DNA from 3 places in the Allobosea sp. P4_C6 genome. Region 1 is predicted to be linked to each of the others. Evidence: riboswitches for the same ligand, from Rfam matches in the RefSeq annotation. Region 1 holds a riboswitch; each other region holds the start of a gene.

Region 1 (10,208 bases):
TCCGCCGTGGCGAGCCGTTGATCGTGCCCGATACCCGTGCCGATCCGCGCTTCACCGACAACCCACTCGTCACCGGCGCGCCGCATCTGCGCTTCTATGCCGGCATACCGCTGCGAGGCGAGGGCGGTCACAATATCGGCACGCTCTGCGCCATGGACACCGCGCCCCGCGCCTTCAATGGAGAGGATGTTGCGATCCTCGCCGATCTCGCCGCGATCGTGATGGACGAGCTCCGGTTGCGTCTGCTGGTGTCCACCGATGTCCTGACCGGCGCACTCTCACGCCGCGCCTTCCGCAATGAAGCCGGCAAGGCGATCGCCCTCGCGCTGCGCCATCGCCATGAGACGAGCTGTATCGCCTTCGACCTCGACCACTTCAAGACGGTGAACGACACGCAGGGCCATGCCGGCGGGGACACCGTGCTGGCCGGCACCGTGGCCGCCTGCCGCGACCTGCTGCGCCAGAGCGACCTGATCGGGCGCCTAGGGGGCGAGGAATTCGCGATCCTGCTGCCGCATACGGGGCTGCAGGCCGCTCTCAGCGTCGCGCAGAAGCTGCGGGAAAGCATCGCCGCCCAGCGCTTCGAAGGCGTCGACGGGCCGTTCGCCGTGACCGCGAGCTTCGGCATCGCGGCGCTTTCAACTGCCGCATCGGACCTCGAAGCCGTGCTTCAGCAGGCTGACGAGGCGCTCTATGCCGCCAAGACCGCGGGTCGCAATCGCTGCATTGCGGCCCATGCAGGCGCTGCGAGCAGCTCGCCCTTCGGTCGGCGCGTGCTCAAGGCCGGCAGCATCGTGTTCAACGGTGGCCGCTCGGTGATAGACTGTACCGTCAAACGCCTTTCCGACGAGGGCGCCAGCCTTGCCGTGATCGATTCGGCCGGGGTGCCCAGCCGTTTCAAGCTCGCCATCGAAGCCGATAACTTCTCGCGTTTCGCGCATGTGGTCCGCAAGGCTGGCCCTGAGATCGACGTTCAGTTCGCCTGAGGTGGTTCAGATGGAGCGCCGGTGGCGTTGCGTGTGCGTGCGCGGCACTTCAGGGGTTCGACGGCAGCTGCTGAGCCATTCATCCCCGCTTTCCACAACGGCTTGTATCCAGCACATACGAGAATTGACGGATGAATGGAAATGACCGCTAAATGTAGTGGTCACGGTCTCTCGAATCGCAAGATCGAGAGCTAAGAGGGAAGCCGGTGCGAAGCCGGCGCTGCCCCCGCAACTGTCAGCGGTGAGTTCTCGTCCAGCGTTAAGTCACTGAGGTCGCAAGGCCTTGGGAAGACGGACGAGAACGACGACCCGCGAGCCAGGAGACCTGCCGCGACCCTAGTTAACGTCCTCGGGCGGGGTGTCCCGGTGGTGCGCTGGCAGGTCGCGGCCTCTCTTTGTCGCGCGCCCTTTCCACGCGTCCGCCTTGGCCTTTGCCCCCAACATCTTGATCTTGGGGTTTGGAGCCGATGTCTCTTTCCGTTGAAGCCGAACGGCCTGCGCCGGCGTCGTACAGTGCCGAAACCGTTTCGCAGCCGCGCGCCGCTGCGAGCGAGCCGGGCTTCCAGGTGATCCGCCGCAACGGCGCGGTCACGCCCTTCGACGCCTCCAAGATCGCGGTGGCCCTGACCAAGGCGTTCCTGGCTGTCGAGGGCTCGAGCGCCGCCGCCTCGCGCCGCATCCACGACATCGTCGCCGACCTCACCACGCAGATCGTCGCCGGCCTGACGCGCCGCGCCGATGCCGGGCGCACCTTCCATATCGAGGACGTGCAGGACCAGGTCGAACTCGCGCTGATGCGCTCCGAGCATCACAAGGTCGCCCGCGCCTATGTGCTTTATCGCGACGAGCGGACGCGGGAGCGGGCGAGGGCGCTGGCCGAGGCGAAGCCCGCCGCAGCCGCAGCCCCGTCGCTGCAGATGAAGCTCGCCGACGGCGTGCTGGTGCCGCTCGATGCCGGGCGATTGGCCAAGGTGGTGCGCGAAGCTTGCGCCGGGCTCGATGGCGTTTTGGCGGAACCGGTCCTCGCCGAGGCGCAGCGCAATCTCTACGACGGCATCTCGCTCGACGAGCTGGCGCTCGCCCCGATCCTGGCCGCGCGCACCCTGATCGAGTCCGAGCCGAACTATGCCCAGGTCTCGGCGCGGCTCCTGCTCGACAAGCTGCGGCGCGAGGCGCTGAGCTTCGTCCATGGCCATGCCGAACAGGCGACGCAGGCCGAAATGTCAGGGCGTTATGCCGACTACTTCCATGCCTATGTGAAGACCGGCATCGAGAACGAGCTGATCGATCCCGAACTCGGCCGTTTCGATCTCGCCCGCATCGCTACCGCTCTCAAGCCCGAGCGCGACCTGCATTTCGACTATCTCGGCTTCCAGACGCTTTACGACCGCTACTTCCTGCATGTCCGCGGGAACCGCTTCGAGCTGCCACAGGCCTTTTTCATGCGCGTCGCGATGGGCCTCGCCATCCGCGAGATCGATCGCGAGGCGCGGGCGATCGAGTTCTACGATCTGCTGTCGTCCTTCGATTTCATGGCCTCGACGCCGACGCTGTTCAATTCGGGCACGCTCCGCCCGCAGCTGTCCTCCTGCTTCCTGACCACCGTTGCCGACGATCTCGACGGCATCTTCAAGGCGGTGAAGGACAATGCGCTTCTGGCCAAGTATTCCGGCGGTCTCGGCAACGACTGGACGCCGGTGCGCGGATTGGGCGCCCATATCAAGGGCACCAATGGCGAGAGCCAGGGCATCGTGCCGTTCCTGAAGGTCGCCAACGACACGGCGATCGCGGTCAACCAGGGCGGCAAGCGAAAGGGCGCGGTCTGCGCCTATCTCGAGACCTGGCATGTCGACATCGAGGAGTTCCTCGATCTCCGCAAGAACACCGGCGATGACCGCCGCCGCACCCATGACATGAACACGGCGAACTGGATTCCCGACCTGTTCATGCAGCGCGTCGCGGCCGGCGGCCAGTGGACGCTGTTCTCGCCCGACGAGACGCCGGACCTGCACGACCTCTACGGCAAGCCGTTCAAGGCGGCCTATGAAGCCTATGAGGCCAAGGCCGACCGCGGCGAGCTCAAGGTGTTCAAGCGCGTGGCCGCGCTCGATCTCTGGCGCAAGATGCTGACCATGCTATTCGAGACCGGGCATCCCTGGATCACCTTCAAGGATGCCTGCAATCTGCGCTCGCCTCAGCAGCATGCCGGCGTCGTGCATTCGTCCAATCTCTGCACCGAGATCACGCTCAACACCTCGGCCGATGAGGTCGCGGTCTGCAATCTCGGCTCGGTCAACCTCTTTGCCCATGTGACGGCGGAGGGGCTCGACCAGGCCCGGTTGGCGAAGACGGTGAAGACCGCCATGCGGATGCTCGACAATGTCGTCGACATCAATTTCTACACGATCCCGGAGGCGCGCCGTTCCAACCTGCGCCATCGCCCGGTGGGCCTCGGCATCATGGGCTTCCAGGACTCGCTGCAGACCCTGCGCCTGCCGGCGGCTTCGGAAGGCGCGGTCGCCTTCGCCGACAGCTCCATGGAGGCTATCAGCTTCCATGCGATCTCGGCCTCGGTCGATCTCGCCGCCGAGCGCGGCCGCTATCCGAGCTTCGAGGGCTCGCTCTGGTCGAAGGGCATCCTGCCGATCGACTCGCTCGACATCCTCTCGGAAGCCCGCGACGGCGATGTCGAGCTCGACCGCTCGGCGACGCTGGACTGGGAGCCGCTGCGCGAGCGGGTGAAGACCATCGGCATGCGCAATTCGAACACGATGGCGATCGCGCCGACCGCGACGATCTCCAACATCGTCGGCGTCTCGCAGTCGATCGAGCCGTCCTACAGCCAGCTCTACGTCAAGGCCAACATGTCCGGCGACTTCACCGTGGTGAATGCCGGGCTCGTGCGCGACCTGAAGGCGAGGGGGCTTTGGGACGAGGTGATGGTCTCTGACCTGAAATACTATGACGGCAAGGTCAGCGGGATCGACCGCGTTCCGGACGACCTCAAGGCGCTCTACGCGACCTCCTTCGAGATCGAGACGAGCTGGCTCATCCGCGCCGCGGCGCGCCGGCAGAAATGGATCGACCAGGGCCAGTCGCTCAACCTCTACATGGCGCAGCCCTCGGGCCGGAAGCTCGACGAGGCTTATCGCTTGGCTTGGCGGCTCGGCCTGAAGACGACCTATTACCTGCGCGCGCTTTCGGCGACCCATGTCGAGAAGTCGACGCTGAAGGGGACGGACGGCAAGCTCAACGCGGTCTCGTCTGGCGTGCCGGTCGCAGCAAAGGCGCCTGTCGTGGCCGCGCCGATCCTGGTCGATATCCCGCTGGAGAACGGCATGGCCGTGCCCAACGCCTGCTCGATCGACGACCCGACCTGCGAAGCCTGCCAGTAACAACCGCCGTCATTCTCGGGCGAAGCGAAGCGCAGACCCGAGAATCTCGACCGGAGGAGGGCGCTGGACCCCTCCTTTGGCCGGAGATGCTCGGTCAGGCCCGAGCATGACGCCCTTCATTTCACGAACGGAATTTTCCCATGCTCGACTGGTCCGACACCAAGCCCGCGACCCCGGCCAACCCCGCCATCCTGACCAACCCGACACCCGCGGCCGACGCCACCGGGCTGGGCGCCATCGACCGCACCGGCGGGCGCGTCAGCGTCGACGAGAAGCGGATGATCAACTGCCGCGCCGACGTGAATCAACTCCTGCCGCTAAAGTACAAATGGGCTTGGGAGAAGTATCTCGCCGGCTGCAACAACCACTGGATGCCGACCGAGGTCTCGATGCAGGCCGATATCGCGCTGTGGAAGTCGAAGGACGGGCTGACCGAGGACGAGCGGCGCATGCTCAAGCGCAATCTTGGCTTCTTCGCGGCGTCCGAGAGCCTCGTCGCCAATAACATTGTGCTCGCGATCTATCGCCACCTGACCAACCCGGAATGCCGGCAATATCTGCTGCGCCAGGCCTTCGAGGAAGCGATCCACACGCACACCTTCCAGTACATCGTCGAGAGTCTCGGCCTCGACGAGGGCGAGCTGTTCAACATGTATCGCGAGGTGCCTTCGATCACCGACAAGGCGGCGTGGGCGCTGAAGCATACGCAGAGCATCGAGGACCCCGATTTCAGCACGGGGACACCCGAGAACGACCAGGCGCTGCTGCGCGACCTGATCACCTTCTACGCGATCTTCGAGGGCATGTGGTTCTACACCGGCTTCGCGCAGATCCTCTCGCTCGGCCGGCGCAACAAGATGGTCGGCATCGCCGAGCAGTATCAGTACATCCTGCGCGACGAGTCGATCCATCTGAACTTCGGCATCGACGTGATCAACCAGATCAAGATCGAGAACCCGCATCTCTGGACCAGGGCCTTCCAGGACGAGGTGCGCGGCATGATCCGCGATGCGGCCGAGCTGGAAGCCTCCTATGGCCGGGACACGATGCCGCGCGGCTTCCTCGGGCTGAATGCGGCGCTCTGCGAGCAGTACATGCACTTCATCGCCAACCGCCGTTGCGCCCAGCTCGGCCTCGCGCCCGTCTTCGGGGAGACCGAGAACCCGTTTCCGTGGATGTCCGAGGCGATGGATCTCAAGAAGGAGAAGAACTTCTTCGAGACCCGCGTCATCGAATATCAGAACGGCGGCGCGCTCAGCTGGGAGTGAGGGCAGGAGCTGGAGTTCTCCAGCTTGAAGACAATCTCCGTCAGCGGCCCGAAAGGCGGCTGACGGGGCTTGCCGGTAGTTATGACCCGGTACCGGACTGGTCAGCGCAGGGGGTAGCCTGGATTCGCATAAGACATATTATGGAACTATCTTGCTGCCCGGAGAAGCGGCTGGCTCCCTCGGCCTATGCCGCGGCCGTCACCGTCATTCCATCAAACGCCATATCGATATTGTCCGCCAAGCGACTGGACAGGCTCGCATAATCCAGATCGATGTGGAGGTTGGTCAGGATCGCGCGTCGCGGTTTCAGTGTCGCGATCGCCTCGAGTGACTGCTCCAGGTGGAAATGGCTCGGATGCGGCGTCTCGCGCAGGCAGTCGATAATGAGGACGTTGAGGCCAGCCATGGCTCCCATCGCGGCCGGCGGGATGAGGCTGACATCCGGCAGATAAGCCAGGTCGCCGAAGCGGAAGCCGAGCGCCTCGTAATTGGGCCCGTGCTCGACCCGGAACGGCAATGCCGTGATCGGCCCGCCGGCACCGTCGATGATCTGGCTTCGTCCGGCCGTGATCTGGTCGAGATCGAGGATCGGCGGATAATAGCTGCCGGCCGGCGTCTCGAAGAGATAGCCGAAGCGCGAACGCAGCGAGGCTTCCGTCGTCGTGTCCGCGTAGATTCGGATGCGCTGACGCGTATGCAGGACAAGGCCGCGCAGGTCGTCGATGCCGTGGGTGTGGTCGGCATGGTCATGCGTCATCAGCACGCCGTCGAGCGCCGGCACATCGGCCGAGAGAAGCTGCTCGCGCAGATCCGGCGATGTGTCGACGAGGACCCGCGTCGTGCCGTCCGGTCCTGAGCGCGTTACCAGGATCGAACAGCGGCGCCGGCGGTTCTTCGGATCGGCCGGGTCGCAGGCGCCCCAGCCGGAACCCGGCCGCGGCACGCCACCCGAAGAACCGCAACCGAGGATCGTCACCGTCAGCGTCATGGCGTGCGATCAGGCGACCTGCACGACGGGCGCGGCATGATCCATCTTCCAGTAGCAGCGGCGGGCATTTTCGCTGGTGATCCGGGCGATCTCGTCGAAGGAAACCCCGATGGTTTCCGCGAGAACCTTCGCTGTTTCAACCACATAGGACGGCTGGTTGCGTTTGCCTCTGAACGGGACAGGGGCCAGATAGGGCGCATCCGTTTCGACCAGCAGGCGCTCGCGCGGCACCATCCGGGCGATGCGGCGCAGATTCTCCGAGGTCTTGAAGGTGAGTATTCCCGAGAAGGAGACGTAGAGCCCGAGCTCGACACCGGCCATGGCGAGAGCCTCGCCGGCCGTGAAGCAATGCAGAATCGCAGGGAAGGCGCCCTTCCCCGTTTCCTCCCGCAGGATCGCGATCATGTCGTCGTCGGCCTCGCGCGAATGGATGACGAGCGGCAACTGCGTCATCCGTGCAGCCGCGATGTGAGTGCGAAGGCCTTGCGCCTGCGCCTCGCGCGGGCTCGAATCGTAGCGATAGTCGAGTCCGGCTTCACCGATGGCGACGCAGCGCGGATGGCGCGACAGCTCCGCGAGGCGCTCGGCCGTGACGTCGAGCTCCTCATGGGCGTTGTGGGGATGCGTGCCGACCGAGAACCAGACCGACGCGAACCGCTCGGCGATGGCGGCATAATCGGCGAAGCGCGCCACGCGTGTCGAGATCGTCACCATCCGCCCGACGCCCGCGGCTTCCGCCCGGCCGACATAGGCCGGCAGTTCCTCGGCGAAGTCCGGGAAGTCCAAATGGCAATGCGTGTCGATCAGCATCGAGAGCCTCTAACAAAATCCGGCGGGGTCTCGACGCCGGCAATTCGAACGCTCCGCCAGGAGCGGGGTGAAGCCGATACCATTGGTATCGGCAAGCGCCGCGACACGGCGGGCGGCCGAATTCCCGGCGCCGAAGGTGAGCTTTGGAGGGCCGCCTGCGGCGTCGGAACGACTTGCCGATACCGACGGGTATCGGCTGCGCGCTCCTCCTGGCATGCGACTCCTCCAAAGCTCATCGAGACCCCGCCGGGTTTTGTTAGAGGCTCTTGGCTGCCTGCCCGTCCTCGGGCTCGACATAGCGCGGGAAGATCGCGCTCGGCGCCGGCAGCGGCGTGCCGCTGGCAAGGCGGTGTCCGGCTCCGATCGACGCGAAGCTGCGTGCATCGGCCGCGACGCCGAGCAGGTCGAGCAGCTTGCCCGCCGCCTCCGGCATCACCGGCTGCACCAGGATCGCGACCTCGCGCAGCACCTCGATCGTGACGTAGAGCACGGTGTCGCGCCGCGCCGGATCGGTCTTGGTCAGGCGCCAGGGTTCGTTGGCGGCGAAATAGCGGTTCGCTTCCGCCACCACGGCCCAGAGATCGGCCAGCAGGCTATGAAGAGCGAAGTCCGTCATGGCCTCGCGCGCCTTCGCGAGCGCGCCATCGGCCATGGCGAGCATGGCTTCGTCGGGCTCGGTCAGCGTTCCGCATGGCGGCACCCCGCCCTCGCAGTTCTTCGCGATCATCGAAAGCGAGCGCTGCGCGAGGTTGCCGAGGTCGTTGGCGAGATCCGCATTGATCCGGCCGATGATCGCGTCGTGGCTATAGTTGCCGTCCTGGCCGAAGGAGACCTCGCGCAGGAAGAAATAGCGCAGCTGGTCGACGCCATAGGTCGCGGCGAGGTCGAAGGGATCGACGACGTTGCCGAGCGACTTCGACATCTTCGTGCCCTTGTTGAGCAGGAAGCCGTGGCCGAAGACGCGCTTCGGCAGCGGCAGCCCCGCCGACATCAGGAAAGCCGGCCAGTACACCGTGTGGAAGCGCACGATATCCTTGCCGATGATGTGTACGTCGGCCGGCCAGTAATGCGCGCGCGGGCTTTCCGGATCGGGGAAGCCCGTGCCGGTCAGGTAGTTGTTGAGCGCATCGACCCAGACATACATCACGTGCTTGGGATTGCCCGGCACGGCCAGGCCCCAGTCGAAGGTCGTGCGGCTGATCGAGAGATCCTCGAGCCCGCCCTTCACGAAGGAGACGATCTCGTTCTTGCGCGTCTCCGGCGAGATGAAGTCCGGGACGTCCTCGTAGAGCTTCAGCAGCCCGTCCTGATAGGAGGCGAGGCGGAAGAAATAGCTTTCCTCCTCGACCCACTCGACCGGAGTGCCCTGCCCGCCCAGCCGCGTGCCGTCGGGCTGGAGCGTCGTCTCCTCCTCGCCGTAGAAGGCCTCGTCGCGCACGGAGTACCAGCCGGAATACTTGGCGAGATAGATGTCGCCATTGGCCTCCATCCGCCGCCAGAGCTCGTCGGTCGAGACCTTGTGGTCGGGGTCCGTGGTCCTGATGAAGCGGTCGAAGGAGCAGCCGAGAGCCTGCTCCATCTCCTGGAAGCGCGCCGCGATCTTGTCGACGAATTCCTTCGGCGAAAGGCCGTTCTGCGCCGCCGTGCGCTGCACCTTCTGGCCGTGCTCGTCGGTGCCGGTCATGGCGAAGACGTCGTAGCCATCGAGCCGCTTGAAACGCGCGATCGCATCCGACGCCACCATCTCATAGGCGTGGCCGATATGCGGCGGCCCGTTGGTGTAGTGGATCGCGGTCGTCAGGTAGAATTTCGGGGCCGTGGCCATCATCTGTCCGAGAGCTTCGCTTCACGCTGCGCGCGAACGGGAAACCGCAGCCGACAGATCATGAAACAGGGTCATCACCAGCGGCCGGCGGTCGAGATTATAGGTCTCGACCTCGCGCGCCGCCTGGCCCAACTTGTCCCATACCTCCGCCAGTGGTGCAAGGCGCGCCGGTTGCGCTGCAGCATGCGCGTGGAGGTGGTCCGAGATCCAGCCCTGGACCGTCTCGATCATCACGGCGAAGTCGCGTTCGCCGGCCTTGCCGGCGACATCCTCCGCGAGGGCGAGCAGGGCCGGAATGTCGACCTGGGGCAGCGCGTCGAGCCTCGCCCTCACCGCTTCGACCAGCGCCAAAGTCTCGGGATCGACATAGGTCAGCGCCCGCCTGACCGAGCCTTCGGCGAGCTTCGCCGCGCGCAGCAGCGCCGAATCGTCGAAGGGCGACTCCATCCGCTCGAGCGCAAGACGGCCGGCCTCGATCACGCCCGCCTCTCCCAGCGGAGCGAAGCTCAGCAGCCGGCAGCGCGAGCGGATCGTCGGCAGCATCCGCCCCGGCGCATGCGCGACGATCAGGAAGAGCGCCCGCGGCGGCGGCTCCTCCAGCAGCTTTAGCAGCGCATTGGCGGCCGAGCGGTCCATGTCCTCGGCGGAATCGACGATGCAGACGCGCCAGCCGCCCTCGGCGGCACTGGCGCCGAAGCGGTCGATCACCCGCCGCACAGCATCGACGGGGATGTTGCTCGTATAGCTCTTGCCGTCGGGCTTCGGGATGCGCCGCAGCACATGCAGATCGGGATGCGATCGCGCCATGATGCGCCGCGTCGCCGGATCCGTTTCCGGCATGGCGAGATCGGTCTTGTCCGCGGCGCGAGCGGGAGGATCGCCGGCGGCGAGCATGAAGCGGGCGGCGCGATAGGCGAAGCTCGCCTTGCCGATGCC
Region 2 (10,208 bases), on a different contig from region 1:
GCATCGTCCATGGTGGCGAGAACTATGCCGAGCCGGTCGTGGTGACGCCGGCTGTCTTCGCTGCGCTGGAGGCGCTCTCGCCGCTGGCGCCGCTGCATCAGCCGCACAATCTCGCTGCGGTAGCGGCTGCGCAGCGCCTGATGGGCGACGTGCCCAACATCGCCTGCTTCGACACCGCTTTCCATGCCGGGCACGATCCGCTCACCCATAATTTCGCGCTCGAACAGGGGCTGCGCGACAAGGGCATCCGCCGCTACGGCTTCCACGGCCTGTCGTATCAATGGCTGGAGATGGTTCTGGCCGAGCAGCATCCCGATCTCCACGCCGGGCGCATCGTCGCCGCCCATCTCGGCAATGGCGCGAGCCTTTGCGCCATCCGGGGTGGCCGCAGCATCGACACGACCATGGGCATGACCGCGCTCGACGGCTTGCCCATGGGCACCCGAAGTGGCGCGCTCGATGCCGGCGCCGTGCTCTACATGTTCCAGAGCCTCGGGATGAGCGCGGAAGAGGTCTCGAACGCCCTCTACGAGCAGTCGGGCCTGCTCGGTCTTTCCGGCTTGAGCAACGATGTCGAGACGCTGCTCGCGAGCGACGATCCGCAGGCGCGTTTCGCGCTCGACTATTTCGCGCTGAAGGTCGCGCAATTCGGCGCCGCGATGGCCGCTGCCATGGGCGGCATCGACGGCTTCGTCTTCACCGGCGGCATCGGCGAGCATGCCGCGCCGGTCCGGTACGCCATCCTCGAGCGCCTTGCTTTCCTCGGGAACTTCAAGGTTCTCGTCATTCCGGCCAATGAGGAGCGTGTCATGGCCGTTCAGGCGAAGGGGTTGATCGCCTGAACGTCACAGGAGAGATCCAATGAGCAGCGCCGGTTCGGGCTTCATGCGACGCGTCGATTTACCCGCTGAAATCGCCGGCAAGCTCTGGCTCGGACCGATGCCGGGCCGTTTGCGGTCGCTGGCGGACGATCTGGCAGATCTGCAGCGGCAGGGGATCGCCCGCGTGATCTGCCTGACGCCATCGGACGAAATCCGGCTGAAGTCGCCGGACTATGCCGCGCGGCAGGACGATCTCGGCATCCCCGTCACAAGCTTTCCGATCGGCGATTTCGGCGTTCCCGAGGATGGCGGCGGCTTGAAGACCCTCGCGCAAGAGGCTGCACGCGACCTGAAGGCGGGGAGGGCGCTGTTCCTGCATTGTGCAGCCGGCATCGGGCGGACGGGCATGGTCGCGACCTGCATCCTGGTCGCGCTCGGCCTGAGCGGAGATGCGGCGATCAGCGCGATCACTGCCGCCGGCTCGGGCCCCGAGACGGATATCCAGAAGCGCCTGGTCGCCCGCTACGCCGAAGAGGCGCTGAATTCCGGCCGCTGAACCTGGCGCTTATTGCTAGAAATACATGTCATCCCGGATCTGTGCTTCGCTCCGTCCGGGATGATGGCGTGGTTCCGAGCTGGATAAGCACGCTCCAGCACACGCCCAGTCACACTCCCGGCTGGTCCCGATCGAGGTCGACCAGGTATTCGATATGCCGGCGCCCGGCATGGCCGGGCTTGATCGCCACGGCCACGCCGAACACGGTCCGGATGGTCTCTTCCGTCAGCACGGCTTCCGGCGTGCCCGCCGCCAGCAACCGGCCATGATGCAGCAGCGCGATCTCGTCGCAGAACAGGGCGGCGAGGTTGAGGTCGTGCAGCGCGACGATGCAGGTGATGCCGAGCCGCCGGATCAGCGTCAGGATCGAGAGCTGATGCTGGATGTCGAGATGATTGGTCGGCTCGTCGAGGATCAGCTCGCTCGGCTCCTGCGCCAGCGCCCGCGCGATATGGACGCGCTGGCGCTCTCCGCCCGAGAGCGTGTGCCAGGGCTGATCATGCCGGTCTTCGAGGCCCACCCGCACCAGCGCTTCGGTGACGGCTGCCTCGTCGGCGGCGCTCCACGAGGCGAGCGCGGCGCGATGCGGCGTGCGGCCGAGGCGGACGACCTCGCAGACGGAGAGCTGGATCTCGGTCGTGGCCTGCTGTTCGACGAAGGCGAGCCGCTGTGCCAGTTCGCGGCGCGGCACCCGGGCGATGTCGCGCTCGTCGAGCGTCACCACGCCGCTCGCCACCTTGCGCAATCGGCAGAGCAGCCTGAGCAGGCTCGACTTGCCGGAGCCGTTGGGGCCGATCAGGCCGAGGATGCGCCCCGGCGCCGCCGCGAGCGTCACGCCGTCGACGATCATCCGTCCGGCCGCGCTCCAGCGCACGTCCTGCGTCGCGAGCGTCATGCCGGCTTCCTCACTCAGGTCTCCTGGCGCGATAGAGGATCAGCGCGAAGGCCGGCGCCCCGAACAGGGCGGTGACGACGCCGATCGGCAGGATCTGCTGCGGTACCAACACGCGCGAGAGGATGTCGGCGAGGATCATGAAGACCGCGCCGATCACGAGGCAGGCCGGCAGCAGGCGGGCATGGCCAGAGCCGACGAGGAAACGCGCGGCGTGCGGGATGACGAGGCCGACGAAACCGACCGTGCCGACGATGCTGACCATGGCGGCGGTCATCACCGCCGTCGTCGCGAACAGCACGATCCGCACGCGCAGAACCGCGATGCCGAGCGAGGCGGCGGCGTCGACGCCGAAGGCGAAGGCGTCGAGCGCCTTGGCGTGCAGCATGCAGACGCCGAAGCCGAGCAGGGCGACCGGCGTCGCGATCCACAGATCCGGCCAGCGCACGCCGCCGAAATTGCCGAGCAGCCAGAACATGACGCCACGCGCCTGCTCGGCGCTGGCGAGTGTCATCACGATGGTTGCCGTCGCGGCGTTGAAGAGTTGCGAGGTCGCGACGCCGGCCAGGATGACGCGGTCGCTGGCGCCACCCGCTCCGGTCGCGAGCAGCGCGACGACTGCCAGCGCCGCGCAGGCGCCGATGAAGGCGCCCGTCGACAGGCTGATCGCCACGCCGCCGATGCCGATGCCGAGGATCAGCACCGCGACGGCGCCGGTCGAGGCGCCGGCGGAGATGCCGAGGATATAGGGTTCGGCCAGCGGATTGCGCAGCAGCGCCTGCAGGATTGCGCCGGAAAGCGCGAGCGCCCCGCCGCACAGGCCGGCCATCAAGGCCCGGCTCAGGCGGTAGTCGAATATGACGCCCTGCTGGATCGCGCTGACCGGCAGGTCGAGGTCGAACAGCCCGTTGCCGAGCGCCTTGACGGCGACCTGAAACGGGATCGCCATCTCGCCGATCGTCACCGCCAGCGCCACCGACAAGGTGAGTGCCAGCAGCGACAGCAGCGCGAGACCGATCCGCGCCGGCCAGTTCGGACCGTGGGCGGCGTGGCTCAAGGGGCGATGCCGAAGCTCGCGATCGCCTTGGCGAGCGTCTCGATGCCATCGACCGTATCGAGCCCGGCGCGAGTGGCCCCGACGTCGATGATGACGACGCGGTTGTTCTTCACCGCGTCGAGCTTGCTGGCGACGGCATCCGTCTTCAGGAATTCGAGCTTCTTCTCGATATCGTCGGCCGGGAAGCGGCGGCGGTCCATCCTGACCGTGACGATCACGGCCGGGTTGGCGGCGGCGATGCTCTCCCAGCCCACCAGCGGCCATTCCTCGTTGGTGGTGATGATGTTGCGCGCCCCGAGCTGCGACAGGATATAGGCCGGCACGCCGTTCTTGCCGGCCATGAAGCCGTCGCCCTTGATGTCCTTGCTGGAGAACCAGACGACCACGGGCACGTCCTGCGCCTTCAGCTTTGCGACCTGCTCGACGGCCTTGTCCTCGCGCGCCTTGAGCTCGGCGACGAGCTTCTCGGCGCGGTCGGAAACGTCGAAGATCTGCCCGAACTCGCGGATGTTGCGATAGACGAGCTCCATCGAGAACATCTGCGTCCGCACGCCGTCGCCGGGGCCGGAATTGTCCTTGCCGACGCAATCGGTCGGCGAGACATAGGTCGGCACCTTCACCTTGTGGAACTGGTCGCGCTTGCCGACGATGCCGTTCGGCCCGAGATGCCATTCGAACATCGCGGTGACGAGGTCGGGTTCCTGCCCGACGACGGCCTCGAAGCTCGGATCGTTGTCGGCGAGGCGCTTCACCTTGGCGTTGACGGGCTCATAGGGCTTGGCGACCGAGAGAACCAGACGGCGGTGCCGACGACACGGTCGCCGAGGCCGAGCGCATAAAGGATTTCCGTCTGAGTCTGGCCGAGCGCGACGACGCGCTTGGGCGGGGCGGCGAAGGTGATCGTCTCCCGGCAGTTCTCCAGCGTCAGCGGATATTGCGTCGGAGCTGCCGAGGCGCCGGCAGTGAAGAGGACGCCGCCGGCCGCCACGGCGAGCAAGGCGGGAACGAACTGGAAGGCACGACGCATGAACGGGACCGGCTTGGAGAGGGCGTCACGGCAGCGGAGCAGCGAGGCCCCGGCGCAACGGACATCAAGTGTAACAATGTTGCATTTCTCATAGGTCGCGCGACGCGGGCGCGTCAAGTGACGTGCGGCCTGCGCGGCGGCATCAGCGGATATCGTGGACATGGATTTCATCGCTCCCCGAATGAGCGCGGGGAGTCTGGGCGGATACGGCCGGATGCGGGGTCTGGGGACGCCGCCGACGCGCATCCCTCCGGAACACCCCGCCCGAAAGACGTCTCGCGATCGCGGCAGGTCTCCTGGCTCGCGGGTCGACGCCTGATCCGCCCGGCCTTCCCAGTGCGCGGGGCACCAGTGGACGATGGACGGAAGGCTCGCCGCTTACAGTTGCGGGGGCAGCCTCGGCTTCGGCGAAAGGCGCCTCACCGAATTCCCTCTTAGCTCCGGGGTGCGACCCGGAGAACCTCGATCGACCGGCACCATAGGGCGGCGCCGAGGCGCGTCAAGCGGGCAGACGCTACGTCACCGTCCTGAACGATCCGAACTGCGAGAACAATGCGGCGGTGCCGCCGGTATGGATCACGCAGGCCGGCTCGCCGACGGCGATCCGGCCCTCGGTGAGCYCCTCGACGAAGCCGGCACAGGTCTTCGCCGTATAGACATGCTCGATGAGGATGCCCTCGGTGCGGGCGAAGGCCAGGATGGCGGCTTCCGAGGCCGGTGTCGGCACGCCCCAGCCGCCGCCGAGATGCTCCATGTGATACTGCGGCGGCGCCGCATCGAGAGGCGCGACATCGAGCCCCGTCCGGTCGCGCAGGCCCTCATAGATGCGCCGGACATGCTCCTCCAGCTCCGCTCGCTCGTATTCGACGCTGACGAGATGGACCTGGAAGGGATGCCCGAGCAGGGCATTGCCGAAGATGAAGCCGGCCTCTGTCGGCCCCATCGAGCCCGCGAGAAAGACGTGCCGGATCGGTGCCTCTTCCCGCTGCGACTGTTCATGCAGTTCGAAGGCGGCCCGGACATAGCCCATCGCGCCGAGCACGGGGTCGCCAACGATGTAGGGCTTCCGCCCCTGACGCACGAGTTCCGCCGCCGCTTCGGCGAGCGCTGCGTTGCGCTGGCTTTCATCGACCGCTCCGATAAAGCGCAGCTCGGCGCCGAACAGTCGGTTCAGGAAGGAGCGCTCGCGATTCTCCGGCGTATCCGGCGCATTGTGCAGGACGATGCAGTCGAGACCGACGAGCGAGGCAGCCGCGGCCGTGAGGCGGCAGAGATTGGAGGTCGCACCGCCTCCGACCAGAAGGATATCGGCCTTCTCGCGCAGCGCAGCGCCCAGCCAGTATTCGAGGCTCCGCAGCTTGTTGCCGCCGAGCGCGATCTCCATCAGGTCGTCGCGCTTGATGTAGACGCCGGGCCGGCCGAGCTTCTCCTCGAAACGGCGCAGCCTCTGGAGCGGCGTCGGAGCCTCGACGAGGGCATGGCGCGGCTCGCGCAAAAGGGTGGAAGGCTGAGGCGTCATCGTCCCGTTCGCGGTAGGACCTAGTCAGGCTGGCTCGATTGGGCGGCGATCAGCCGCCGTACTGGGCGTCCGAGACCTGCTCCAACCATTCGACGACCTTGCCGTTCTCGGCTTCCTGAATGGCGATATGGGTCATGCCCGTTGCCGGCGCCGCGCCATGCCAGTGCTTTTCGCCGGGCGGAAACCAGACCACGTCGCCCGGTCGAATCTCCTCGATCGGCCCGCCCCAGCGCTGCACCCGGCCGGCACCGCTGACTACGACCAGCGTCTGGCCGAGCGGGTGGGTGTGCCAGGCCGTCCGCGCGCCGGGCTCGAAGGTGACGCTGGCGCCCTGCACGCGCTCTGGCGCATGCGGATTGAAGAGCGGGTCGATCCGGACCGATCCGGTGAACCAGTCGGCCGGTCCCTTCCCGGACGGCCGGGAGCCGGCGCGCATGATCTCCATGGTGATCTCCTCGTCTCCGGCGCTGCGGAAGGCGCTCGGGATATTGCGACGATAGGCGCTCCGATGGGAATCGCCTCGTCTGCTACGGGCATAGACCGGGAAGCGCCGTGCCGACAGAGGCGTTCGGACTGAACGAGGCCGGCGCGCCTTGGCGGTGATGATCGGTTGAGCACCCCTGAGGGTTTGGCTCGCAAAGCGGGCGATTGATGCCGCTTTATTGTGCAAATCAGTTTCTTGGATGGCGTCATCGATGGCCTCGGCCCGCTGAGGACCGAATGGTCGGTGCCTCCTGCCGCTTTTGAATGCAGGTGATGGCACTGAAGCGCAGTGCAAACGCGCCCGCCAGCCGGCGCGGGCCGATCAATCCTTTGCCGCGGACGAGCCACTCTGATCGCAATGACATTGAGCTCTCCCGGCTGGCATATCACTTGCGTCTTTTTTCGGCAGCAGAGGGGAATGCGGCGTGCGTGTGGCTTGGCGGGATCGCGATGGGGGAAGAGCTGTGCGGCTTGCGATCCGCCTGACGCTGGGCATCGGTGCGGCAGGAGTCGAAGCTGAGGCCTTCGTCCCGAAGCGGAAGCGGCGTTGAAGATGCTGTTGGCTGCCGATAGTGCGGCGATGCAGGGCGCCGGACCGCCACGGATGCAGCGTGCTGTCGGCCATGCCGGCGTGAGTTTTCGGTCGCTGGATGGGACGACGCGTCTCGAACGTCTCTTCCAGGATGGCTGCGCCAAGATACGCTTGCCCAAGACGCTGGGCGTCGACGATCCGCAGGCGATCCTCATCAACACCGCAGGCGGCCTGACGGGCGGCGACCGCCTGGCCACCGATGTGAATCTCGGCGCGAATACCGCGGCTTGCGTGACCACGCAGGCCTGCGAGCGTGTCTATCGCTCGACGGGGCCGGATGCGACGCTCAACAATCATCTGCGCGTCTCGGCCGGCGCGCGGCTCGCCTGGCTGCCGCAGGAGACGATCCTGTTCGATGGCGGCCGCCTCTCGCGCCGGCTCGACGCCGATCTCGAGGGCGATGCCGAACTGGTTGCTGTCGAGGCCGTGCTCTTCGGCCGGATGGCGATGGGCGAGACGCTGCGCAGCGGGCTTCTGCATGATCGCTGGCGGGTGCGTCGCAACGGCCGGCTGATCTTCGCCGACGATCTGCGTTTCGAGGGTGATATCGCCGCGCGCATGGCGCCGCAGGCGGTTATGGCCGGCCGGCGCGCCATGGCGACGGTGCTGTTCACTGGGGCCGCGCCCGAGCGCTTTCTTGAGTTGGCCCGATCCATCATTGGACCAGCCGGCGGCGCCAGCGCGTGGAACGGCAAGTTCCTGGCGCGGCTGGTCGAGGAGACCGGGCTCGCTCTGCGGCGGCGGCTGGAGCCGCTGCTGACCCTGCTGATGGGCGGCCGCTCGCTGCCCAAGGTCTGGCAACTCTAGCAAGGCCCGGAAACTCTAGGATGACGGCATGAACCTGACACCGCGCGAGAAGGACAAGCTCTTGATCTCGATGGCCGCCATGGTGGCGCGCCGCAGGCTTGAGCGCGGCGTCAAGCTGAACCATCCCGAAGCGATCGCTCTCATCTCGGATTTCGTCGTGGAAGGCGCGCGCGACGGCCGCAGCGTCGCCGAGCTGATGGAGGCCGGCGCCCATGTCGTCGGCCGGGCGCAGGTCATGGAAGGCGTCGCCGAGATGATCCACGACGTGCAGGTCGAGGCGACCTTTCCCGACGGCACCAAGCTCGTCACCGTCCATGAACCGATCCGCTGACGTCCCGACACAGAGGCTGCCATGAAGAGACTGTCGATCGCCCTGATCCTGAGCGTTGGTGCCGCGAGCCCGGCCTTCGCCCATCTCAACCCGGCCGAGCATGGCTCCTTCGCCGCCGGCTTCTCGCATCCGCTCTTCGGCATGGACCATATCCTGGCGATGGTCGGCGTTGGCCTCTGGGCGTTCCTCGCCGGCGGGCGCGCCATCTGGGCGATCCCGCTCGCTTTCGTCGTCACGATGATGCTCGGCTTCGCCGCGGCGCTGGCGGGCATCGGGCTGCCCTTCGTGGAGCCGGTGATCGCCGCCTCCGTCGTCGTGCTCGGCATGCTCGCGCTCGTCGCGCTGCAGGTGCCCACGCCGGTCGGCATGGCGGTGGTCGGCTTCTTCGCGCTGTTCCACGGCTATGCCCATGGCGGCGAACTGGGCGAGGCGACCAGCGCGCCCTTCATGGCCGGCTTCGCGCTGGCGACGGCGCTGCTGCATGCGGTCGGCGTCGGCGTCGGTTTTGCCGGCAATGCGCTTTCGCACCGCGGGCGCATCGCGGCACGCATCGTCGGCGGCCTGACCGCGCTTGGCGGCCTCTGGCTGGTCGCGGGAGCCTGACGCGATGATCCCCGGAGAGGTCTTCCCCGCTGCCGGCGACATCGTCCTCAACGAGGGGGCGGCGCAGGTGACCCTGCTCGTCGCCAATACCGGCGACAGGCCGATCCAGGTCGGCTCGCACTACCATTTCTTTGAGACCAACGCAGCGCTCGATTTCGACCGTGCCGCCGCGCGCGGCATGCGGCTCGACATCGCCGCCGGCACCGCCGTGCGCTTCGAGCCCGGCCAGCAGCGCGAGGTCCGCCTCGTGCCGCTCGGCGGCGGGCGGGCCGTCTACGGCTTTCAGCAGAAGGTGATGGGGAAACTCTGATGCCGGCCACGCTCTCCCACGCCGCCTATGCGCAGATGTACGGACCGACGGTCGGCGACCGGGTCCGCCTCGCCGATACAGACCTGATCATCGAGGTCGAGAAGGACTTCACCATCTATGGCGAGGAGGTGAAGTTTGGCGGCGGCAAGGTCATCCGCGACGGCATGGGCCAGAGCCAGGCGAGCCGCGCCGAGGGTGCGGTCGATACCGTCATCACCAATGCGCTGATCGTCGATCACTGGGGCATCGTTAAGGCCGATGTCGGGTTGAGGGACGGCGTCATCGTCGCCATCGGCAAGGCCGGCAACCCGGACACCCAGCCCGGCGTCACCATCATCATCGGCCCGGGCACCGAGGCGATCGCCGGCGAGGGCAAGATACTCACCGCCGGCGGCGTCGATGCGCACATCCACTTCATCTGCCCGCAGCAGATCGACGAAGCGCTGATGGCGGGCATCACCACCATGCTCGGCGGCGGCACCGGCCCGGCCCATGGCACGCTGGCGACGACCTGCACGCCCGGCCCCTGGCATCTCGGCCGGATGATCCAGTCCTTCGACGCGGTGCCCATCAATCTCGGCCTCTCCGGCAAGGGCAATGCCTCGAAGCCGGCCGCGCTGATCGAGATGATCGAGGGCGGCGCCTGCGCGCTGAAGCTCCACGAGGATTGGGGCACGACGCCGGCCGCGATCGACAACTGCCTCGCGGTCGCCGACGATCACGACGTCCAGGTGATGATCCACACCGACACGCTGAACGAGAGCGGCTTCGTCGAGGATACCGTGGCGGCCTTCAAGGGCCGCACCATCCACGCCTTCCACACCGAGGGCGCGGGCGGCGGCCATGCGCCCGATATCATCAAGGTCTGCGGGCTCAAGAACGTCATCCCGTCCTCCACTAACCCGACCCGGCCCTATACGCTGAACACCATCGCCGAGCATCTGGACATGCTGATGGTCTGCCATCACCTGTCGCCCTCGATCCCCGAGGACATCGCTTTCGCCGAGAGCCGCATTCGCAGGGAGACGATCGCGGCCGAGGACATCCTGCACGACATCGGCGCCTTCTCGATCATCTCCTCCGACAGCCAGGCCATGGGCCGCGTCGGCGAGGTGCTGATCCGGACATGGCAGACCGCGCACAAGATGAAGTTGCAGCGCGGGCGCCTGCCCGGAGAGACCGGCGACAACGACAATCTGCGCGTGCGCCG
Region 3 (10,208 bases), on a different contig from region 1:
CTCGCCGGCCTCGTTCTTCATGGTGGCGAGCAGGTGGACCAGCGTCCAGATCGGGTTCGGCACGACGCCGCCGAAATTGCCGGAATGGACGTCGCGGCTGGCATGGCGGCAGCGCAGATCGAAGGAGACGACGCCGCGCGAGCCGAACTTGATGGTCGGCGCGCCGCTGGCATGGCGTGGGCCGTCGGCGGTAACGGCGAGGTCGGCCTGCAGCAATTCCTTGTTGGCGCGCACGAAGCCCGCGATGCGGGGGCTGCCGATCTCCTCCTCGCCCTCCAGCAGCAGGATGACGTTGCATGGCAGTTCGCCATGGACCTTGAGATGGGATTCGATGGCGAGGATCTGGGCGAAATGCTGGCCCTTGTTGTCGCCGACGCCGCGCGCATAGAGCCGACCGTCACGGATGGTGGGCTCGAAGGGCGGCGAAATCCACTTCTCGAGCGGGTCCGGCGGCTGCACGTCATAATGGCCGTAGAGCAGCACGGTCGGCTTGCCTGGCGCCTTTTCCCAGCGCGCGACGACCATGGGATGGCCCTTGGTCTGGATGAGGCTGGTTTCCAGTCCGATCTCGGTCAGCATCTCGACCAGCAGCGCACCGACCTCGGCGATACCGATGTTCTCGGCGCTGATGCTTGGATGGCGCAGATAGGCGATCAGCCGGTCGAGGAAGGCGCTGCGGTTGGCTTCGATGTGATCGAAGACCGGAGCCAATGCGTCGGAGGAAGCCATTTCGGTGCACGCCTTTGCGAGGAAGCGTTGAGATCGTGAATCAGGGAGCAGGCCCTCATGACGGGCCGGCTCCCAGGGGCGACCAGCCTAGGGGGTGATACCGCGCCTCTCAACGGCTGCGCCTCTCCATTCCCGCCGCAGCGGCCATGCGGCAAGATCAGGCCGGGAGACCAAGTTGAGCCCAGTTCAATGCGCATAAGGGTCCGCTTCCGTCTCCCCGCCACGCTCGCGGGCCTCGTGCCAGGCGAGCCAGTCCGCCAGCTGCGGTGTCTCCGGCGCAACGGCGGCGATCTGGCGCAGCGCGACGCGCAAGGCGTGGCGCCCGAACTTGGTCGCCGGCACGGCAAAGGCTTCCGGCGAACCCCCTTTGTCGACGGCCTCGCGCAGCGCCTGTTTCACCGTGGCGATTGCCGGGTCGCCGAAATGGGCAAGCAGGCTTTCGAAGCCTTGGTGGGCAGCGGCGTCGAAGGAGCGCGGGTGCCCCATCGCGTCGCGGACCGGATGGGTCGGAACGAGATGGGCGCAAGGCACGTAGCCCTCTGGCACGGGCTCAGTCGCGGCATGGGTGCGGCCGCTGCGCAGCAACTGCGGCAGCACATGGGTATGCGGACCCTCGGGGCTCTTGCCACCGGCCGGCGGGATCGGCTGGTAGACCTCGCAGCGGCCGATCCGGGCGAGGAAGACACGATGCGGCCCGGCAGCGACGATCGCCGGCATTGCCGGATTGCCGGGCTCGAACAGCGAGCGGCCAGCCTGGGCGCGCAGCAGCGCGATCAGTTCGGGATCACCGGTGCGGATGCAGATGTCGGTCTGCAGGGTGCCGAGCCCCATGTCGAACAGGATCGCGTTGGCATCCTCGGTGCGCAGCGCTTGGGCATCCGGGCCGAGTTCGGTGAGAACGGTGCGCCGGTTCATAGCGCAGGCGTCTTCCAGCAGGCAGAGCGAGACGCGGTGGCTCCAGCTCGTGCCGACGGCGCTTTCCGAGGCGAAGAGGCGGGCGCCGTCGAGATCGTCGAAGCCGATGCCGCCGCGCGCGGTCGTGGCGGAGAGGCGGGAGGGCTCGTCGACGATCGCGACCTCCTCGTCGGGATCGCGCATGAACTCGGCGATCGCGCCGAAGGTGCCGAGATTCCACTGGCTCGATGCGTCATGGATGTGCTCGCGCAGCACGGCGCGGATGGTTTCGCTATCGCTCATCGTTGGATCTTCCGTGGCTCAGGGCCCGCCAGGGCAGGAGGAAGGGCTCGTCGTCATGGCTGCCGCGCAGGGCGCTGACGCCGAAGACGCTGCGCAGGCGCGCGTCGTCGAGGACGGCTGCCGGCTCGCCCTCGGCGACCAGCCGGCCGTTGTCGAGCAAGGCGAGCCGGTCGCAGAAGCGGGTTGCCAGCGTCAGATCGTGCAGCACGACCACGACGCCGGCGCCGCGTCGCGCGGTCTGCCGCAGCAGCTCCATCACTTCGAGCTGGTGCAGCGGGTCGAGGCCGGCGAGCGGCTCGTCGGCGAGTAGATAGGGCGCTTCGACCGCGAGGGCGCGGGCCAGCAGGACGCGGCGGCGCTCGCCACCCGAGAGCGTACCCATGGTGCGATCGACGAAACCCGCGACGTCGCAATGGTCGAGCGCTGTGGCGATGGCCGCCCTGTCGGCTTCCGAGAGGCCGCCGAAGGGGCGGCGGTGCGGCAGGCGGCCAAGCCCGACCACGGTCTCGACCGAGAGCGGCCAGGAGGTATCGCCGCCCTGGGCCAGGAACGAGACGCGCCGGGCCAGCGCCTGCCGGCCGAGCGCGCGGGCGCTCTCGCCGTCATAGTGGACGGCGCCCCGCGCCGGGGCGAGCAGGCCGGCCATGACGCGCAGCAGCGTCGTCTTGCCGGCGCCGTTGGGGCCGACGAGGCCGAGGAGTTCTCCGGGTCGAACAGTGAGATCGGCTTCTTGGATTATCGCTTTGCCGCCGAGCTCGACGGTGATGCCGTGCGCTTCGATGGCCATCACGCCTCCCGCCGCATGCGATTGACGAGGCTGAAGAGGAAGGGTGCACCGATCAGCGCCGTGACCACGCCGAGCTTCAGTTCCGGCCGGATCGGGGCGAGCCTGAGCGCGGTATCAGCCAGCAGGACGAGGATGGCGCCGCCGAAGCCGCTGACCAGCAGCAGCCGGCCGGGGCGGTTGCCGACCAGCGGGCGCAGCAGATGCGGCACGACGAGGCCGACGAAGCCGATCGCGCCGGTGACCGCGACCGCGCTGCCGACGGCGAGCGCCGTGCCGCCGATCAGGCGGGCGCGCAGCCAGGTGAGATCGAACCCAAGGCTGGCGGCCGTGTCCTCGCCCAGCGTCAGCGCGTCGAGGGCCGGTGCGGTCGAGAGCAGCAGCGCCCAGCCGACGAGCATCAGGGGCAGGGCGAGCAGGACATGGTTCAGGCTGCGGTCGGCGAGCGAGCCCATCAACCAGAACACGATCTCCAGTGCCGCATAGGGGTTGGGCGCAAGGTTCAGTGCCAGCGAGGTGGCGGCACCGGCGAAGCTGTTGAGGGCGACGCCGGCGAGGATCAGCGTCGTGGTGCCGGCGCCGCGTCCGAGCAGGATGAACAGCAGGAGCGTGGCGACGATGGCACCGGCGATGCCGCCGAGCGGCAGGGCGAGCGCGACGCTGGCTGAAAGCCCGCTGTAGAAGGCGACGACTGCGCCGAAGGCGGCGGCGCTCGAAATGCCGACGACACCGGGCTCGGCCAGCGGATTGCGCAGCAGGCCCTGCATGGCGGCGCCCGACAGGCCGAGGCTGAAGCCGACCAGCGCGCCAAGGATCGCGCGCGGCAGGCGCAGCTCCGTCAGTACGAGTGCGGGCAGGCTCTGTCGCCCAGCCAGACAGTCGCGGATCGCCGCGCCGAGATCGAGCGGGGCGTAGCCGACCGCCGTCGAGAGAGCAAAGACGGCGAGCGTCGCGAGCGCGAGCAGCGCGATGAGAAGCGCCAGCGATGGCGGCTGGAAGGGCAAGGTCTTCATCGGTCCTCTTCGGCAGCGCGCGCGAGCAACTCGATGGCGTCGAGCACGCTCGGACCGGCGCAGGTCCATAATCGTGAGGGCAGGGCGACCAGCTTCAGGCGCTCGCGGAGCCTCTCGATCAGCGGATGCTGCAGCACCTCATGGGCGAGCGAGGGCGGGCCGCCCGGCGTATCGTTGAGGATCAGCATCTGCGCGCCGCCGAGCGCCACCGTCTCCAGCGCGATCTGGCCATAGCTGTCGATGCCGAGGCCGGCGGCGATGTTGTCGAGCCCGGCCAGCGTCAGGATCTCGTCGACCAGCGAGCCGCGCCCGACCGTGAAGCCGTTCGGCCGGAGCACGATGGCGCGGCGGCGCTCAGTCGGACGCTTCGCTGCGAGAACGGCGAGGCGCGCGTCGATGTCGGCAACGAGCGCCGCGCCGCGTTCCTCCTCGCCGAGCAGCGCCGCCATCTCCGCGATCTGCGCGCGCATTTCGGCGATGTTGCGGGGCACGCCGAACTCGCGCACGCGCATGCCGACCCGCTTGAGCAGGCCGACGGTCGCGCGGGTGGTGTAGGCGCCGGCGATGACGAGGTCGGGCCGGGAGGCGAGCACCTGCTCGACGAGGCCGTGATTGACCGGGATCGCGCGTGCCGCCTCTGCCATATTGGCGTTGCGCGGATCGCGCGAGAGCCAGGTGATCGAAGCGATGTGCTCGGGCGGCGCGAGGCGCAGGACGAGTTCGTCCGTGCACATGTTGAGCGAGACGATCCGCGCCGGCTTCGCCGCCGCTGGCGACGCGCCAAACGCCATGGCGGCGAAGGCCGCGATGGCGAGAGCGCACAAGCCGGTCAGCCAATGCCTGGCGCGGAACGGCGTCATCCGCCGATCGCCACCTTGATGCCGCCATAGGCGCCGAAGCCCGGGACGAGGAAGCCGACGGGGTTCTCCCAGCGCTTGTCGAAGAGATTGTCGATCCGCCCGAACACGCTGACCTTGTCGGTCGCCTTGTACTCGGCGGCGAGATTGACCAGCGTCGCGCCCTTCGCGTTCATGCGCGGGACCGAGAAGTCGCGATTGCCGTCGACCCATGAGCCGACATAGAGCAGCGTCGCCGAGAAGGTGAGCTTATCGGTGGGCGTCCAGGTCGCGGTGGCGCTCGCCTTGTGGCGTGGGCGGCGCAGCAATTCCTGCCGCGCGATCTCGTCCTTGGCGAGGGTGAAGGTGTAGTCGGCGCGGATGCGGAACTGCGGCGAGATCTCCAGGGCGGCGAAGGCTTCGACGCCCTTGGTCTGCGCCTTGCCGATATTGGCGTAGGAGTTGCGTGCCGTGTTGGTGACGATCAGGTTGTCGATGTCGTTCTGGAACCAGGTCCCGCCGAACTGCAGTTGCTTGTCGAAGAGCGGCTGCTCGAAGCCGATATCCCAGCCGCGGCTTTCTTCCGGGCTCAGGTTCGGGTTGCCGAAGAAATTGAAGCCGGGGCGATAGTCGATGAAGAGCTCGCTCAGCGTCGGCGCCTTGAAGCCGGTGCCGTAGCTCGCCTTCAGCTTGGTCTCGATGCCCGGGACGATCACCGCGGGCGCGATGCGATAGGTGGTGTGGCCGCCATAGCTGTCGTCATTATCGTGGCGGATGTTGGCCGCCAGGAAATAGCGGTCCTGAATATTGCCCTGATATTCGAGGTAGGCGGCCTTGTTGCCGTTGGAAGCGACGAGGCTCGCGGTGTCCAAGCGCTCGCGCTCGTATTGCAGGCCCATGATCAGGTTGTGGCCCTTGGTGATCTCGAGGTTGCCGCGCCAGTCGACCTTGGTGCGCTCGCCCAGGTTTTCGTTGGGCAGGCCGAGGATGCCGGTCGTGCCGTTGGCCGTTCGCGTCGCCCGGTCCTGGTTGGTGTAGGAAACGCCGAAGGTGTTGACGAAACGTCCGGCGAACGGATCCCAGACGACCTCGCCGCGTGTGAAGGCCTGTGCGTAGTTCTGCAGGGAGCGATAAGGGGCGGGGCGGCTCGGGAAGCCGGTGTCGCCGGTATAGCGCAACTGCCCGTCCTGATAGCGGCCGACCCAGTTGAGCGTCAGCGTGTCGCCGAGCGCGACGCCGATGCGGCCGGAATAGCTGTAGTTGTCGAAGGCATTCGGATTGATGCGGCGGCCGGGCGGGACGAGGTTCGGCGGCGTGACGTCGGTCGCATCGGTGCGGAAATGCGCGACGTTGAAGGCATAGTTGAAACGATCGTCGCCACCGCTGAAACCGGCGGACTGGTTGAAGGTGCCGTGGGAACCGGCTTCGACCCGCGCGGTCGCCCTGGGCGGCCCCTCACCGCGTTTCGTGGTGACCGAGATGACGCCGCCGATCGCATTGGCGCCGTACAGGCCGCTCTGCGGGCCACGCAGCACCTCGATGCGCTCGATGTCGTCGGTCAGCATCGAGCCGAAATCGAAGGAGCGGTTGGGCGTCGAGGGGTCGTTCGCCTCGATGCCGTCGATCAGAACCTTGACGTGATTGGAGTTGGTGCCGCGCATGAAGACCGAGGTCAGGCCGCCCGGTCCGCCTGTCTGGACGATGTTGAGGCCGGGCACGGTGGCGAGAGCCTGGGGCAGGGTGCGGCGCTGCTGCTGCTCGATCTCCCTGGCGGTGATGACGGTGACGGAGCTCGCGATCTCGCGCGCCGGGGTCGGCGTGCCGGTCGCGCTGACAACGATCTCGTCGAGCGCGAGCGGGGCGGGTGCGTTCTGGGCGAGTGTCGGGGCGGAGCAGGCCAGTGCGAGGAAGGAAACGCATAGCAGCAGGCGGCCGCGTTCTGCGGCTGGAAGGGCGGGGATCACGATGGAGACCTCGGGCGTTGACGTCAGTGGCACGTCACCGCGAACGCGATCTCCCATCGCCGCGCAAAAGGCGGCAAACAGTCAAATCAGCGATCGGCGCACCCCGTCCGAACGTGTTCGCGTGTGACCACGGCTGACGGCAGGTCTCCTGGCTCGCGGGTCCATGCCCTTCGCCGCCTTCCCAGGTCCGAGGTCCCAGTGGCGTATGGCGAAAGGCTCGCCGCTTACAGTTGCGGGGGCAGCCGCGGCATGGGGTGGCTGGCCACCCGCACCGCGTTCCCTTTTGATCCCGTGAGGGAACCGTCCCGGTGACGATTACGGCGGAAAAGTGTCGTCGTCAAATAGGTTTAACCAAAGGTAAGGACGGGGGCGGGAGATCGCGCGCCATGTCGTATCCGGAGGCCAGCCGTCGCGATCGCGCCGGTTTACGCCCGCGAGCCGGCGCGGCAGAACAGAAGCCACGGGCCGGGTCGGAATCACCATCTCTCGGCGCTTTCCGCGGCTTGGCCGCTCTGCTGTTGCCGAGGATGACGATGCTTAGGTTGCCGGACTTCGACGAGCAGATCGACCGCCGCGGGACCCATTCGGCCAAATGGGACACGATGGAGAAGTATTATGGCGTTGCCGCTTCAGACGGCATTGCCATGTGGGTGGCCGATATGGATTTTCGGCCGCCGCCTTGCGTCCAGCAGGCGGTCGAGCGCATGGCGGCCCACGGCGTCTATGGCTATTTCGGCGACGACCGCACCAATAGCGACGCCATCCGCTGGTGGATGAAGACCCGCCATGGCTGGGACGTGGCGTCGGAAGCGATCTTCACCACCCATGGCCTCGTCAATGGCACGGCGCTCTGCGTCGATGCCTTCACCGCGCCGGGCGATGGCGTCGTGCTGATGACGCCGGTCTACCACGCCTTCGCCCGCATCATCCGCTCGGCCGGCCGGGAGGTCGTGGAGTGCCGGCTGCCGATCGAGGAGGGCCGCTACGTCCTCGACATCGCCGGCTGGGATGCGCAGATGACCGGCCGCGAGCGGATGCTGATGCTGTGCTCGCCGCACAATCCGGGCGGGCGCGTCTGGACATGCGACGAACTCCGCGAGATCGCGGCCTTCTGCAAGCGCCACGACCTGATCCTCGTCGCCGACGAGATCCATCATGATCTGGTCATGCCGGGCGCCAGGCACACCGTCATGCCGCTGGCTGCGCCTGAAATCGCGGACCGCCTCGTGATGATGACGGCGACCACCAAGACCTTCAACATCGCGGGCGCCCATGTCGGCAACGTCATCATTCCCGACGAGCCGCTGCGCGAGCGGTTCCGCGCCCGGATGAACGCCCATGGCATCTCGCCCAATTCCTTCGGCATGGCGATGGCGACCGCCGCCTACAGCCCCGAAGGTGCGGCCTGGGTCGACCGGCTCGTGGCCTATCTCGACGGCAACAGGAAGCTGTTCGACGACGGGGTGAACGCCATTCCCGGCCTGCGTTCGATGCCGCTCGAGGCGACCTATCTCGCCTGGGTCGATTTCGGCGGGGCTGGCATGGAGCCGGCGGAATTCACCGCCCGCGTCGAGAAGCAGGCGAAGATCGCGGTGAACCATGGCGCGAGCTTCGGGGCGGGGGGCGACAGCTTCCTGCGCTTCAACCTCGCCACGCCGCGCGCCACCGTGATCGAGGCCGTCGAGCGGCTGAAGGAAGCGTTCCGCGATCTGCAATAGCGCCGAATGCGGGACGGTTCTGTCGTCCCGCGCCATCTCCCCGCTTCTCGCAAAGGCGGCACTGGCTTATTGGTGAAGCGGGAGAACTCATGAGACGCATCTCCAGATATCGCCGTCGCAGCCTGTTTCAGGTTGGGTAGCCCATGACGGCCGGCACGCCCCATCACATCGTCATCGTGGGAGCCGGCTTTGGCGGGCTGGAGGCGGCGCGAAATCTCGCCGGCGAGCCGGTCAGGATCACGCTCATCGACCGGCGTAACCATCACCTCTTCCAGCCTTTGCTCTATCAGGTCGCGACGGCGTCGCTGCCGACCTCCGAAATCGCCTGGCCGGCCCGTTCGCTGCTGCGGCGATACAAGAACGTCACCACGCTGCTGGGCAGCGTCGTCGGCGTCGATGCGGGGGTGAAGACGGTGCTGATCGAGGGCGAGCCGCCGCTTGCCTTCGACAGCCTGATCCTGGCGACCGGGGCACGACACTCCTATTTCGGCCATGACGAGTGGGAGCCCTACGCACCCGGGCTGAAGACGCTCGAAGACGCGACGAAGATCAGGCGGCGTATTCTCTCGGCCTTCGAGCAGGCAGAATGGGAGACGGACGCTGCCCGGCGCGCCGAGCTCCTCACCTTCGTGATCATCGGCGCAGGTCCGACCGGGGTGGAGCTTGCCGGCACGATCGCCGAGCTGGCGCATGACACGTTGCGCGGCGATTTCCGCAACTTCGATACGCGCTCCGCACGCGTCATCCTGGTCGAGGCCGGCCCGCGCATCCTGGCTGGCTTCACCGAGGACCTCTCGGCCTATGCGGAGCGGGCGCTGATCGGGCTCGGCGTCGAGATCAAGCTCGGTCACGCTGTCTCGAACTGCACCGCGGACGGGATCGAACTCGGCGGCGCCTTCCTGCCGGCCAGGACGATCCTCTGGGCGGCGGGCGTCGCTGCTTCGCCTGCGGCGGAGTGGCTCGGCGCGCCGGCCGACAGGGCCGGGCGGGTGATGGTCGAGCCCGACCTCACGGTACCCGGCCAGCGCGATATCTTCGTCGTCGGCGACACGGCCCATGTCGTCTCGGCCGACGGCAAGCCGGTGCCCGGCGTCGCGCCAGCGGCCAAGCAGGAGGGGCGCTACGTCGCCGGAGTGATCAAGGCGCGGCTGAAGGGCGAGGCCGCGCCGCCGCCCTTCGCCTACAGCAATGCCGGCAATCTCGCGACGATCGGCAAGCGCGCGGCGATCGTCGATTTCGGCTGGATCAAGCTGAAGGGGCGCATCGCCTGGTGGACCTGGGGCGTCGCGCACATCTTCTTCCTGATCGGCCTGCGGAACCGCCTCGCCGTCGCGCTGAACTGGCTGTGGATCTATGTCAGCGGCCACCGCAGCGCCCGCCTGATCACGCAAGGGCAGGCGAAGAGCGGCGAAGCCGACGCGCCCCGCTGATCGCGTTTCTGTCCCGCATCAGGAGCGCGCGAAATCCTCCGGCCGGAAGAAGGGCGTGTCCTTCAGTTCGGCCTCCTCGAAGGCTTCGAGATCGCGCCTGATTGTGGCGCTGTCTTCCCTGAAGAAGGCGGCGGCGAGGGCCTGCGCGACACGCTCGCCGGCGATCGCGACGCCCGGAATGTCGCTCGCGATCGCGCCATGGCTGACATTGGCTCCGTGGTTGACGAGATGGATGCGGGAGAGTTCGGCCGGCGCGGTGGCATCCCTGGGCAGGAGCTCGAATCCCGGTCCGAGATAGGGCGCCTGCGCCAATGTCGGGCGTGCAAGCTCGGCCGGCGGCGTATAGCGGTCGCTCCAGCGCGCGATATGTCCGGCGAATTCCGACAGTTCCTGAATACGCGCCGCGTCGACCTGAAAACCCGTGGCGACGATGAGGAAGTCGTGGCGGCGCTCGATGCGGCCCTCGGGCATGTCGATGTCGAGCACGACCTGCCCGGACTCGCGTCTGACCGAAGCGACGCGATGCCGGAAGCGGAT

Evidence for each region. Region 1 has a riboswitch for cobalamin ahead of AC1DVA_RS03485 (ribonucleoside-diphosphate reductase subunit alpha). Riboswitches for the same ligand answer to the same signal wherever they lie in the genome.
Region 2: it holds a riboswitch for cobalamin, as region 1 does, so the genes downstream of both, AC1DVA_RS05230 (ABC transporter substrate-binding protein) here and AC1DVA_RS03485 (ribonucleoside-diphosphate reductase subunit alpha) in region 1, are expected to answer to the same signal.
Region 3: it holds a riboswitch for cobalamin, as region 1 does, so the genes downstream of both, AC1DVA_RS09095 (TonB-dependent receptor plug domain-containing protein) here and AC1DVA_RS03485 (ribonucleoside-diphosphate reductase subunit alpha) in region 1, are expected to answer to the same signal.

Annotation. Positions count from the first base shown of each region.
Region 1 covers NZ_JBFUIF010000003.1:121,891-132,098, reverse strand. The annotation lists gene AC1DVA_RS03490 (sensor domain-containing diguanylate cyclase) at 1-986, shown strand, start outside; cobalamin riboswitch at 1,134-1,333, shown strand; gene AC1DVA_RS03485 (ribonucleoside-diphosphate reductase subunit alpha) at 1,454-4,381, shown strand; gene AC1DVA_RS03480 (ribonucleotide-diphosphate reductase subunit beta) at 4,522-5,649, shown strand; gene AC1DVA_RS03475 (MBL fold metallo-hydrolase) at 5,834-6,637, opposite strand; gene AC1DVA_RS03470 (TatD family hydrolase) at 6,647-7,447, opposite strand; gene metG (methionine--tRNA ligase) at 7,704-9,272, opposite strand; gene AC1DVA_RS03460 (DNA polymerase III subunit delta') at 9,294-10,208, opposite strand, start outside.
Region 2 covers NZ_JBFUIF010000005.1:80,988-91,195, reverse strand. The annotation lists gene AC1DVA_RS05250 (acetate/propionate family kinase) at 1-842, shown strand, start outside; gene AC1DVA_RS05245 (protein-tyrosine phosphatase family protein) at 862-1,377, shown strand; gene AC1DVA_RS05240 (ABC transporter ATP-binding protein) at 1,487-2,272, opposite strand; gene AC1DVA_RS05235 (FecCD family ABC transporter permease) at 2,283-3,326, opposite strand; partial or broken gene AC1DVA_RS05230 (ABC transporter substrate-binding protein) at 3,323-4,353, opposite strand; cobalamin riboswitch at 4,623-4,833, opposite strand; gene AC1DVA_RS05225 (1-aminocyclopropane-1-carboxylate deaminase/D-cysteine desulfhydrase) at 4,868-5,872, opposite strand; gene AC1DVA_RS05220 ((R)-mandelonitrile lyase) at 5,922-6,317, opposite strand; gene AC1DVA_RS05215 (urease accessory protein UreD) at 6,909-7,754, shown strand; gene AC1DVA_RS05210 (urease subunit gamma) at 7,783-8,085, shown strand; gene AC1DVA_RS05205 (HupE/UreJ family protein) at 8,107-8,688, shown strand; gene AC1DVA_RS05200 (urease subunit beta) at 8,693-8,998, shown strand; gene ureC (urease subunit alpha) at 8,998-10,208, shown strand, end outside.
Region 3 covers NZ_JBFUIF010000009.1:90,261-100,468, reverse strand. The annotation lists gene AC1DVA_RS09120 (M20/M25/M40 family metallo-hydrolase) at 1-729, opposite strand, end outside; gene AC1DVA_RS09115 (DUF6925 family protein) at 916-1,926, opposite strand; partial or broken gene AC1DVA_RS09110 (ABC transporter ATP-binding protein) at 1,916-2,647, opposite strand; gene AC1DVA_RS09105 (FecCD family ABC transporter permease) at 2,713-3,723, opposite strand; gene AC1DVA_RS09100 (ABC transporter substrate-binding protein) at 3,720-4,583, opposite strand; gene AC1DVA_RS09095 (TonB-dependent receptor plug domain-containing protein) at 4,580-6,556, opposite strand; cobalamin riboswitch at 6,645-6,842, opposite strand; gene AC1DVA_RS09090 (MalY/PatB family protein) at 7,057-8,241, shown strand; gene AC1DVA_RS09085 (NAD(P)/FAD-dependent oxidoreductase) at 8,385-9,671, shown strand; gene AC1DVA_RS09080 (NAD(P)-binding domain-containing protein) at 9,690-10,208, opposite strand, start outside.